DNA from 3 places in the Microterricola viridarii genome. Region 1 is predicted to be linked to each of the others. Evidence: predicted binding sites of a transcription regulator. Region 1 holds the regulator's gene; each other region holds the start of a gene.
What was found. The regulator HspR, encoded in region 1, represses chaperone genes until heat shock. The targets are predictions, from matches to a motif close to AAGTTGAGTCNNNNNGACTCAACTT.

Region 1 (3,268 bases):
CGGCGGCCGACTGGTCGCTGGCCAGCACGCGCAGCTCGGGCCGGTGCAGCGCCAGCGCGGTGGCCAGGATGCCGGTGCCGCAGCCCAGGTCGATCGCGTTCCGGGCGCGAGGGTGCGCCTCGGCGAGGTGCCCGAGCAGGAACCGCGTGCCGATGTCGACCGAGGCGCCGGCGAACGCCGCCCCGTGCGCGGCGACGGTGAGGCCGAGGTCGTCGTGCCGGTTCAGGCGCGGCCAGGCGGCGGTCGCGGGGTTGGCCTCCTGCGGGGCGCTGGCCAGGAGCACGCGCGACTTCTGCTGCGCGAGGCTCACGTCGAGGCGGCCGAAGTGCGCGCCGAGCACGTCGTTCATCGCGGGGGTCATGTGCTTGATCCGCCCGCCGGCGAACACGACCACGTCGGGCGCGGCATGCGCGGCAATGGCCGCGGCGATCTCGTCCAGCGCGTCGAGGGAGCGCGGCAGCTGCAGCAGCACCACGCGGGCGCCGCCCAGCAGCCCGGCGGCGTTCTGCTCGATGCCGAGGGCGATCGACCGGTAGTCGGTGCCGGCGGCGGCCCCGACCGTCTCGGCGTTTGCCGCGAGGGCGAGCTCGCCGGAGTAGGCGTCTTGGTGCACGCGGATGCCGCCGGCATCCGCCCCCGCCGAGCCGAGCAGCTCGAGCGCACCCAGCGTCAGCGCGCCGTAGCGGTCGCCGATCACGACGACCTCGTGGCCGCTGGCGCCCTGCAGTGCGGCTTCAGCCTCGGACAGGATCAGCCTGTCGCTGGCGTCCACTGCGAAAAGATTCTCGGCCTCAACGTCTGGCCACCGCCGCAAAGCCGAAAATTCCATGCCCCAAGGGTAACCTCGCGACGCACGGCGGCGCGAGGTGCGGGAGACACCAACTCGCGCGACGCGCAGCGTCGCGAAAGGCGGCAGCCCAGTCAAAGGCAACCTCTGGACAGTGACCGATGCGTGCCGGGTCTCGCCAGGCTCGACCAGCGGAGGCGGCTCGACCAGCGGGGGCGGCTCGACCAGCGGAACTGGACCAGCCGGCGGAATCCCTCGCTCGCTCCAGGGAGCGTGCGACCGAAACCACCAGGCGGGAGATCGGGCGGCTAGTGCTCGACGCCGCCGAGCGGGCGCCACACCACGACGGAGTTCGGGCGGCGCAGGCGCGTTCCGGCCTTGACCGAAATGACGTCGCCCTCGGCGCCGGCGGCGAAAATGCGCCGGCCGGGGCGGTTGAGCATTTCGTCGGCGAGTGCCCCCTCGAGCTCGCGCACCCGCGTGGACAGCTCGTTCACGCGGTTCTCAAGTTCTAAAATGCGCCGGATGCCTTCCAGGCTGACGCCCTCGGCGCTGAGCATCGCGATCTCGCGCAGCTGCATCACATCGCGCATGGAGTAGCGCCGGGACTTGCCCGGGGTGCGCTGCGGCTCGACCAGGCCGAGCCGGTCGTACTGGCGCAGCGTCTGCGGGTGCATGCCGGCCAGCTCGGCGGCGGCGGAGATCACGAAGATCGGCGCCCGCTCGTCGATGCCGGCCGACATCCCAGCAGTCATGGTTAGCCCCGTGCCTTGGCGAGGAGGTCCTCGCGCGGGTTCTCATCGGGCAGCGCCTCGCGCAGCTTCTCGAGCGCCTCCTGGGCGGCCGAGTTGAGGTGCGAGGGAACAGCCACCTGCACGACGGCGAGCAGGTCGCCGACGCCCTTGGCGGTCTTCACGCCGCGCCCCTTGACGCGCAGCACGCGGCCGCTCGGCGTGCCGGGGGCGACGCGCAGCTTGACCGGGTCGCCGCCGAGGGTCGGCACCTCGATGGTGGCGCCGAGGGCGGCCTCCACGAAGGTGACGGGCACGTTGACGCGCAGGTTCAGGCCCTCCCGCTCGAACACCGGGTGCTTGCGCACGGTGACGGTCAGGATGATGTCGCCGGCCTCGCCGCCGTCCGGCGAGGGCTGGCCCTTGCCGCGGAGCTTGATCTTCTGCCCGTCGGCGACGCCGGCAGGGATCTTGACCTTGATCGGGCGGCCATCGCTGGTCTGCAGGGTGATGGTGTCGCCCTGCGTGGCGGTGAGGAAGTCGATGGTGGCGCTGGCGTTCACGTCGGCACCGCGGCTCGGGCCGCCGTACCCGCGATAGCCGCCGGTGGTCTGACCGAATCGGCCGCCCTGGCCGCCGAACAGGCCGCCGAGGATGTCGTCGTAGCCTCCACCCTGCTGGAAGGTGTACTGCTGCTGGCCGCGGCCGCCGCCCGCGCCGCCGAACATGCCGCCGAAGACGTCTTCGAAGCCGGCATTGCCGCCGGCGTTGCCGGGAGCGGTGAAGCGAGCCCCGCCGCCCATGGCGCGTATCGCGTCGTATTCCTTGCGCTGCTCAGGATCGGAGAGCACCGAGTGCGCCTCGCTGATCTCCTTGAACTTCGCCTCGGCCTGGGCGTCGCCCTGGTTCGAGTCGGGGTGGTATTTGCGGGCGAGCTTGCGATAGGTCTTCTTCAGCTCGGCCTCGCTCACGTCCTTTGAGACGCCGAGAACCTTGTAGAAGTCCTTGTCAAACCAATCCTGACTTGCCATGCGCGCCTCCTTTCGTGATGAGTTGATGTGTTGCATCCGCTGGCGGATGCAGAAAGTCTGTGTTCACAAGCATTGTGAGTGTAGGGGCCGGATGCCGTGGCATCCGACCCCTACGGGAACCGCTCCTAGGCGGGCACCTGCACGACGACCTTCGCAGGTCGCAGCAAGGTGGAGCCGAGGTAGTAGCCCTTCTCGACGACGTCGGCCACGGTCTCGACCTCCACGCCCGGGGTGGGCTGCTGGAAGATCGCCTCGTGGATCGTCACGTCGAACACCTCGCCGACGGTTCCGACGGTGCTGAGGCCCAGCTTCTCGACACTCGCGCGCAACTTGGCGGCGATCGTCGCGAAGGCTGACTCGCCCTCGAGGTCTCCGTGCTTCTCGGCACGGTCCAGGTCGTCCAGCACCGGCAGCAGCGCGGAGACGGCCGAGCCGACGGCGCGCTCGCGCTCCACCTCACGGTTCGACTCGGTGCGCTTGCGGTAGTTGGCGTACTCGGCGGTGACCCGCTTGAGATCGGCCAGGTGCTCGGCGGTCGGGTCGGCCTCTTCTGCCGCGACGGCATTCAGAATGTCTTCCACAGTGAGCTCCTCCTCTCCCAGCGATTCGGCGCCTGGTCCTTCATTGTCGTGCGTCTCGACGTCGGGGCCCTCGGCCTGGATGGGCTCGCCATCCAGGCCGTTGGGCTCGTCCGGTTCGATCGGCTGGTTGATGTCAGC
Region 2 (3,268 bases), 320 kb from region 1:
GCTGCACCGCGGTCTCCTTCTCGGCCCAGGTCAGCGACTGGTCGACGAGGAACTGTGAGCCGAGGTTCGAGGTGAGAACCAGGATGACGTTGCGGAAGTCGACGGTGCGGCCCTGGCCGTCGGTCAGCCGGCCGTCGTCGAGCACCTGCAACAGCACGTCGAACACCTCCGGGTGGGCCTTCTCGACCTCGTCGAGCAGGATCACCGAGTACGGACGCCGCCGCACGGCCTCGGTCAGCTGACCGCCCTGCTCGTACCCGACGTAGCCGGGAGGGGCGCCGACGAGGCGCGAGACGCTGTGCTTCTCGCCGTACTCCGACATGTCGATGCGGATCATCGCCTTCTCGTCGTCGAACAGGAACTCGGCGAGCGCCTTGGCGAGCTCGGTCTTGCCGACGCCGGTCGGCCCGAGGAACAGGAAGGAACCGGTCGGGCGGTCGGGGTCGGAGATGCCCGCACGGGTTCGGCGGACGGCATCCGACACCGCCGCGACGGCCTTCTTCTGGCCGATCAGGCGCTTGCCGAGCTCGCTCTCGAGGTGCAGCAGCTTCTCGGTCTCGCCCTGCAGCAGCCGGCCGACGGGGATGCCCGTCCACGCGGCGATGACGGCGGCGATGTCCTCCTCCGTCACCTGCTCGTTGACCATGCGGTCCTCGATCGGGTCGTTCTCGGCTTGCTCGGCCTCCGCCAGCTGCTCCTGCAGCTGCTTGATCGTCGTGTACTCCAGCTTCGACGCCTCGGCGTAGTTCGCCTCGCGCATGGCCCGGTCGCGGGCGCGGGTGGCGTCGTCGAGCTTCTTCTTGAGGTCGCCGACGGCGTTGAGCGAGCGCTTCTCGCGCGCCCAGCGGGCCTCGAGCACCTTCAGCTCGGACTCCTTCTCCCTCAGCTCCTCGCGCAGCTTCTCGAGGCGCTCCTTGGAGGCGTCGTCCTTCTCCTTCTTGAGGGCGAGCTCCTCGACCTTCATCCGCGCGACCTGGCGCTGCAGCTGGTCGATCTCCACCGGCGAGGAGTCGATCTCCATCTTGAGCCGGCTCATCGCCTCGTCGACGAGGTCGATCGCCTTGTCCGGCAGCTGGCGCGAGGTGATGTAGCGGTTGCTCAGGGTGGCCGCCGCGACGAGAGCGCCGTCGCTGATCGTCACCCCGTGGTGCGCCTCGTAGGCGCCCTTCAGCCCGCGCAGGATCGCGACGGTGTCCTCGACGCTCGGCTCGCCGACGAACACCTGCTGGAAGCGGCGTTCGAGGGCGGCATCCTTCTCGATGAACTCGCGGTACTCGTTGAGCGTGGTGGCGCCGATCAGGCGCAGCTCGCCGCGGGCGAGCATGGGCTTGAGCATGTTGGATGCCGCGACGGAGCCCTCTCCGCCGCCAGCGCCCATCAGCGTGTGCAGCTCATCGATGAAGGTGATGATCTCGCCGTCGGACTCGGTGATCTCCTTGAGCACGCTCTTCAGCCGCTCCTCGAACTGGCCGCGGTACATGGCGCCGGCCACGAGGGCGCTGAGGTCGAGCGAGACGAGCTTCTTCCCCTTGAGCGAGTCGGCGACGTCGCCCTCGACGATGCGCTGGGCCAGGCCCTCGACGACGGCGGTCTTGCCGACGCCCGGCTCGCCGATGAGCACCGGGTTGTTCTTGGTACGGCGGGTCAGCACCTGGCTGAGCCGCCGGATCTCGGCGTCCCGGCCAATCACCGGGTCGAGCTTGCCGCTCGCCGCGATGGCGGTGAGGTCAACGCCGTACTGTTCGAGGGCGCTCTTGGCTTCTTCCTGAGGAGGCTGCTGGTCTGGCTGCATGGCATTCCCTTTCGTACCGCGATCGGCCACCGGGGTGTGGCGGCCGAGCAAACTTGAGTCGATGTGGCTCAAGTTTACCAAGGCGACTGCCGGAGCGGAAGTGCCGCCCCCTGTGCGCGGGCTGTGAGTTCGACGGCCCCGCAATAGGCTGGCGGACACGCCTCTCCCCCTCAGCGACGCAGCGCAGCGCGCCCGAAAGGACAGCATGACCCCGAACCCCGCTCCCACCGTCAGCGTCCTCGTTCCGCGCCGCGCGATCTGCGGGGAGGGGCCGTACTGGCACGCGGCGAGCGGCAGCGTGCTCTGGGTCGACAACGAGCGGGGCGAGATCCTCCGCACCGACCCGGCCACCCTCGACACCGCCGTGACCGTGTACCCGCCGGGCATCGGCGCGGCCGCCCCGCGTGAGGCCGGCGGCCTCATCGCCGCCACGGGCACGGGCTTCGTCGGGCTGGCGGATGACGGCACGGTGACGCACCGCGTGGACTGCCTGGCCGACGGCATCCGCATGAACGACGCCAAGGCCGACCCGGCCGGGATCTACTGGTCGGGCAGTTGCGCACTGGACTTCGCCGCCGGGAGGGGCGGCTTGTGGCGGCTCGACGAGAACTGGCGGGCCGAGCAGGTGCTGGAGGGCCTCGCGCTGCCGAACGGCCTGGGCTGGAGCCCCGACGGCCGCACGTTCTACCTGGTCGATTCGATGGCGCGCGCAATCTACAGCTACCCCTTCGACCCGGAGACGTCCACGCTCACCCCGACGCCGAGCGTGCCCGTCGGCCCGGAGGCGTTCACCGCACTGCCCGACGGCCTGGCAGTCGACGTGCGCGGGCACCTCTGGGTGGCCGAGTACGGCGGCGGCGCCCTGCACGAGTTCGCGCCGGACGGCACGCGGGTGCAGCGCATCGCCGTCCCGACGGCGCAGACCACCTCGTGCGCCTTCGTCGGCCCCGAGCGGGATCAGCTCTGGGTGACGTCGGCCGCGAACGGGCTGGACGAGGACGCCGAGCCGCTCGCCGGCAACGTGTTCCTCGTGACCGGGCACGGCACCAGCGGGCTGCCGGTGGCGAGCTTCCGCGGGTAGGGCGACAGGAAACACAGGACGAGAGCGGGGCGGGGCCGCCCTGCGACTGTCGCGCTGCTCTCGACCTGTGTTTTGAGCAGCGTTGGCTTCGGTCGCAGGCTCCCTCGAGCCCACGTGGGTGTTGGCTTCGGTCGCAGGCTCCCTCGAGCCCACGTGGGTGTTGGCTTCGGTCGCGGGCTCCCTCGAGCCCGCGTGCGCGAGGTGGTGCCCCGCTGAGCGAGCCTGTCGAAATCAGGCGCGGCCGGCGATCCGCCCGACCAGCGCCGTCGCGTGCCGCACGGTCTCCTCGAGGGGCGGGGCAGAAGCGCCCTGCGCCTGGCGCTGCTGCATGGTGAAGCGGAGCACCCCGATGGCCAGCGAGACGACCATCTTGGCCTCGTCGACGAGCTCGGGGT
Region 3 (3,268 bases), 1.3 Mb from region 1:
GCGAGATCACCCCGGCGATCTGCGCCTCGTCGACGACGTGCGCCGCGTCGCCGGATGCAGCGCCGCCCCTCTGCGCGGTCGCCGCGTCGAGCTTGGCCTGCACCGCCCCGATCTCATCGCGAATCCGCGAGGCCTCCTCGTAGTGCTCGGCGCCGACGGCGGCATTCTTGTCGGCCTCCAGCTCGGCGAGGCGCGCGATGAGCGCGGGGACATCGGTCTTCATGCCAAGGCGGAGGCGCAGGCGCGCGCCGGCCTGGTCGATGAGGTCGATGGCCTTGTCCGGCAGCACCCGGTCATTGAGGTAGCGGGCGCTGAGCTCGACGGAGGCGCGGAGCGCGGCATCCGTGTAGCGCACGCCGTGGTGCGCCTCGTAGGCCGGCTTCAGCCCGTGCAGGATCAGCACGGCGTCCTCGATCGAAGGCTCCCCCACCTTGACGGGCTGGAAGCGGCGCTCGAGCGCCGGGTCCTTCTCGATCCTTCGATACTCACTCAGCGTCGTGGCACCCACGAGGTGCAGTTCGCCGCGTGCGAGTCGGGGCTTCAGGATGTTGCCCGCGTCCATTCCGCCGTCTCCGGCGCCGCCCGCACCGACGACGGTGTGCACCTCATCGATGAAGACGATGAGTTCGCCCGTGTGCGCGGCGATCTCCTCCATGGTCTTGGTGAGGCGCTCCTCGAAGTCTCCGCGGTAGCGGGTGCCGGCGAGCATGCCGGGCAGGTCGAGCGAGATCACGCGCCGGCCGAGCAACTGCTCCGGCACGGTCTCCTCGACTATGGCGCGGGCGAGGCCCTCCACGATCGCCGTCTTGCCCACGCCGGCCTCGCCGACGAGCACCGGGTTGTTCTTGGTGCGGCGGCTGAGGATCTCGATCGTCTGCTCGATCTCGTCGGCACGGCCGATGACGGGGTCGAGCTCGCCGTCGGCGGCGCGCTGCGTGAGGTCGGTGCCGAAGGCGTCGAGCATGGGGGTCGCGGATTCCGCGGCGCCCCCTGCCTTCTCCCTGTCACCGAGCTCGGCGTCGCCGGGCGCGCCCGCCGTCACCGGCTCGCGGATCTGCTGGGTCAGCGCCTCGGCGGTGACACCGGCGCGGGCGAGCACCTGGCCGGCGGGGGCGTCCTGCCCCAGCACGAGCGCGAAGAACAGGTGCTCCGGGTCGATGTACGTCGATCCGCTCGAGCGGGCCACCTGGTAGCTGTGGAACAGCGCGCGGGAGGCGCTGGGCGTGATGGTGGCGGCGTCGATGTCGGCGACATCCGTCGCGGCGGGCAGGCGCGCCTCGGTCGCGGTGATGATGCGCTCCGGCGCCACGCCGATGCGGGCGATCGCCTGCGAGACGCTCTCGTCCTCGACGATCACGCGCAGGATGTGCAGGGCGTCGAGCTCGGTCTGGCCGCGCTCGAGCGCGAAGCGTCCAGCCTGGCGCAGGATGCTCTGGGTGCGTGCGGTCAGGAAGCGGCTGAGGTCGATCGACCTGGCCTGCCGTGCCTGTTCGCCCGCGAGGTAGCGGGAGAGGAACTCGTCGAACGAGTTGGCTCCGGGCTCTGTGAAATCTTCGGGCACCAATCCTCCTCAGGTAAAGTTGAGTGCAGTTCGCTCAAGTTCAACGCTGGAGGCGCGGGGGTATTCCGGCTCACGGTGTTTCTCCAGCCTCAGCCGGTCGAGTGCCACAGCCGCGCACCCACTCGCCACCGTGCCGCCGCATTCTGCCGCCGCATCCCGCATCCCGCCGCCTGCTGCCCGCTGCCCTCTGCGCCAGTTGGTCGGCCTCCGCGCCCGCTCATGTGGCGCGGACGCCGACGAAGTGGCGCAGGGCGCGCATCGCGCGGGCGCGGGCAGGGGCGCGGCCCGAGCTGCGCGCCGTCAGGCGCGGGGCGCGCGCAGCCGCTGGCACTTCGGGCAGAAGTGCGAGCCGCGGTTCATGAACTGCTCGCGCCTGATCGGCGTGCCGCAGCGCGGGCAGGGCTTGCCCTGCTGGCCGTAGGCGTTGAGCGAGTGCGCGAAGTAGCCGGAGGCGCCGTTCACGTTGACGTACTGCGCGTCGAAGCTGGTGCCGCCCTCGGCGAGGGCCTTCTCGAGCACGTGGCGCACCTCGGCGAGCAGGGTGCGCTTCTTCTGCGTCGACAGCGAGGATGCCGGTTGCTCGTAGTGCAGCCGCGCCGCCCAGAGCGCCTCGTCGGCGTAGATGTTGCCGATGCCGCTGATCAGGCCCTGGTCGAGCAGGGCGCGCTTGATGCCGGTGTTCTTGCGGGAGAGCGCGGCGAAGAAGGCCGCGTCGGAGAAGGCGGGGTCCAGCGGGTCGCGGGCGATGTGGGCGACCTGGCTCGGCAGGCTCAGCTGCCACGAGTTCGCACCGTCGGTCGCTGCCGGGCCGGCGAAACCTGCAGGGGCGCCGTCCGGGGTCGGCACCATGCGGTCGACGGCCATCGAGCCGAAGATCCGCTGGTCGACGAAGTTCACCCAGAACTCGCCGTGCTCCGGGTGCTCGATGGCCAGCCGGATGCGCAGCAGGCCGGACTCCTCGAAGCCGGGGCTGCGCAGCAGCACCTGCCCGCTCATGCCCAGGTGGGTGACGAGCGCGCGGCCGCTGCCGAGCGGGATCCAGAGGAACTTGCCGCGGCGCACGGCGGCCAGCATCCGCTGCTCGAGGAGCAGGCCCTCAAAGTTGCCGGATGTCGCGTCGTGGCGTTTCAGCGATCGCTCGTCGAACACCTCGACGCCGCGCACGAGCGCGCCGCCGATGGCCGGGGCCAGCCCGGCGCGGACGACCTCGACCTCGGGCAGCTCAGGCATCGGGCAGCTCCACGGGAGGCCGGGGCGCTACTTGCGCCCGGTGAGGCGCGACCACGCCTCGAGGGCGGCGGCCATCTCGGCGTGCTTCTTGCTGGTGCCCTCGCCGCTGGCGGTGACGTCGCCGACGGTGACCGTCGCCACGAACCGCTTGTCGTGGTCCGGGCCGCTCTCGGTGATCTCGTAGACGGGCACGCCGCCGCCGCGGTGCGCGGCGATCTCCTGCAGGCTCGTCTTCGGGTCCATGGTGACCCCGAAGCGGTCCGGGTCGGCCAGCAACGGCTCGATCAGGCGCAGCACGAACGGCGTCGCGACGTCGCCACCCTTGTCGAGGTAGACGGCGCCGATAATCGCCTCGACCGTGTCGGCGAGGATGGAGGCCTTGTCACGGCCGCCGGTCAGGATCTCACCGCGGCCGAGCCGGATGTACTGACCGAGCCCGATCGCACGGGCGACTTCGGCCAGCGCGACACTGCTCAC

Region 2: the regulator HspR is predicted to act here: its motif matches at 1,843-1,867, upstream of BLT62_RS00410 (ATP-dependent Clp protease ATP-binding subunit).
Region 3: the regulator HspR is predicted to act here: its motif matches at 1,578-1,602, upstream of BLT62_RS07965 (ATP-dependent Clp protease ATP-binding subunit).

What each region holds. Positions count from the first base shown of each region.
Region 1 covers NZ_LT629742.1:404,022-407,289, reverse strand. The annotation lists gene BLT62_RS01875 (class I SAM-dependent methyltransferase) at 1-829, opposite strand, end outside; gene BLT62_RS01870 (heat shock protein transcriptional repressor HspR) at 1,096-1,542, opposite strand; gene BLT62_RS01865 (DnaJ C-terminal domain-containing protein) at 1,545-2,549, opposite strand; gene BLT62_RS01860 (nucleotide exchange factor GrpE) at 2,675-3,268, opposite strand, start outside.
Region 2 covers NZ_LT629742.1:85,882-89,149, forward strand. The annotation lists gene BLT62_RS00410 (ATP-dependent Clp protease ATP-binding subunit) at 1-1,792, opposite strand, end outside; gene BLT62_RS00415 (SMP-30/gluconolactonase/LRE family protein) at 1,998-2,873, shown strand; gene BLT62_RS00420 (TetR/AcrR family transcriptional regulator) at 3,105-3,268, opposite strand, start outside.
Region 3 covers NZ_LT629742.1:1,752,263-1,755,530, reverse strand. The annotation lists gene BLT62_RS07965 (ATP-dependent Clp protease ATP-binding subunit) at 1-1,561, opposite strand, end outside; gene mutM (bifunctional DNA-formamidopyrimidine glycosylase/DNA-(apurinic or apyrimidinic site) lyase) at 1,862-2,791, opposite strand; gene rnc (ribonuclease III) at 2,819-3,268, opposite strand, start outside.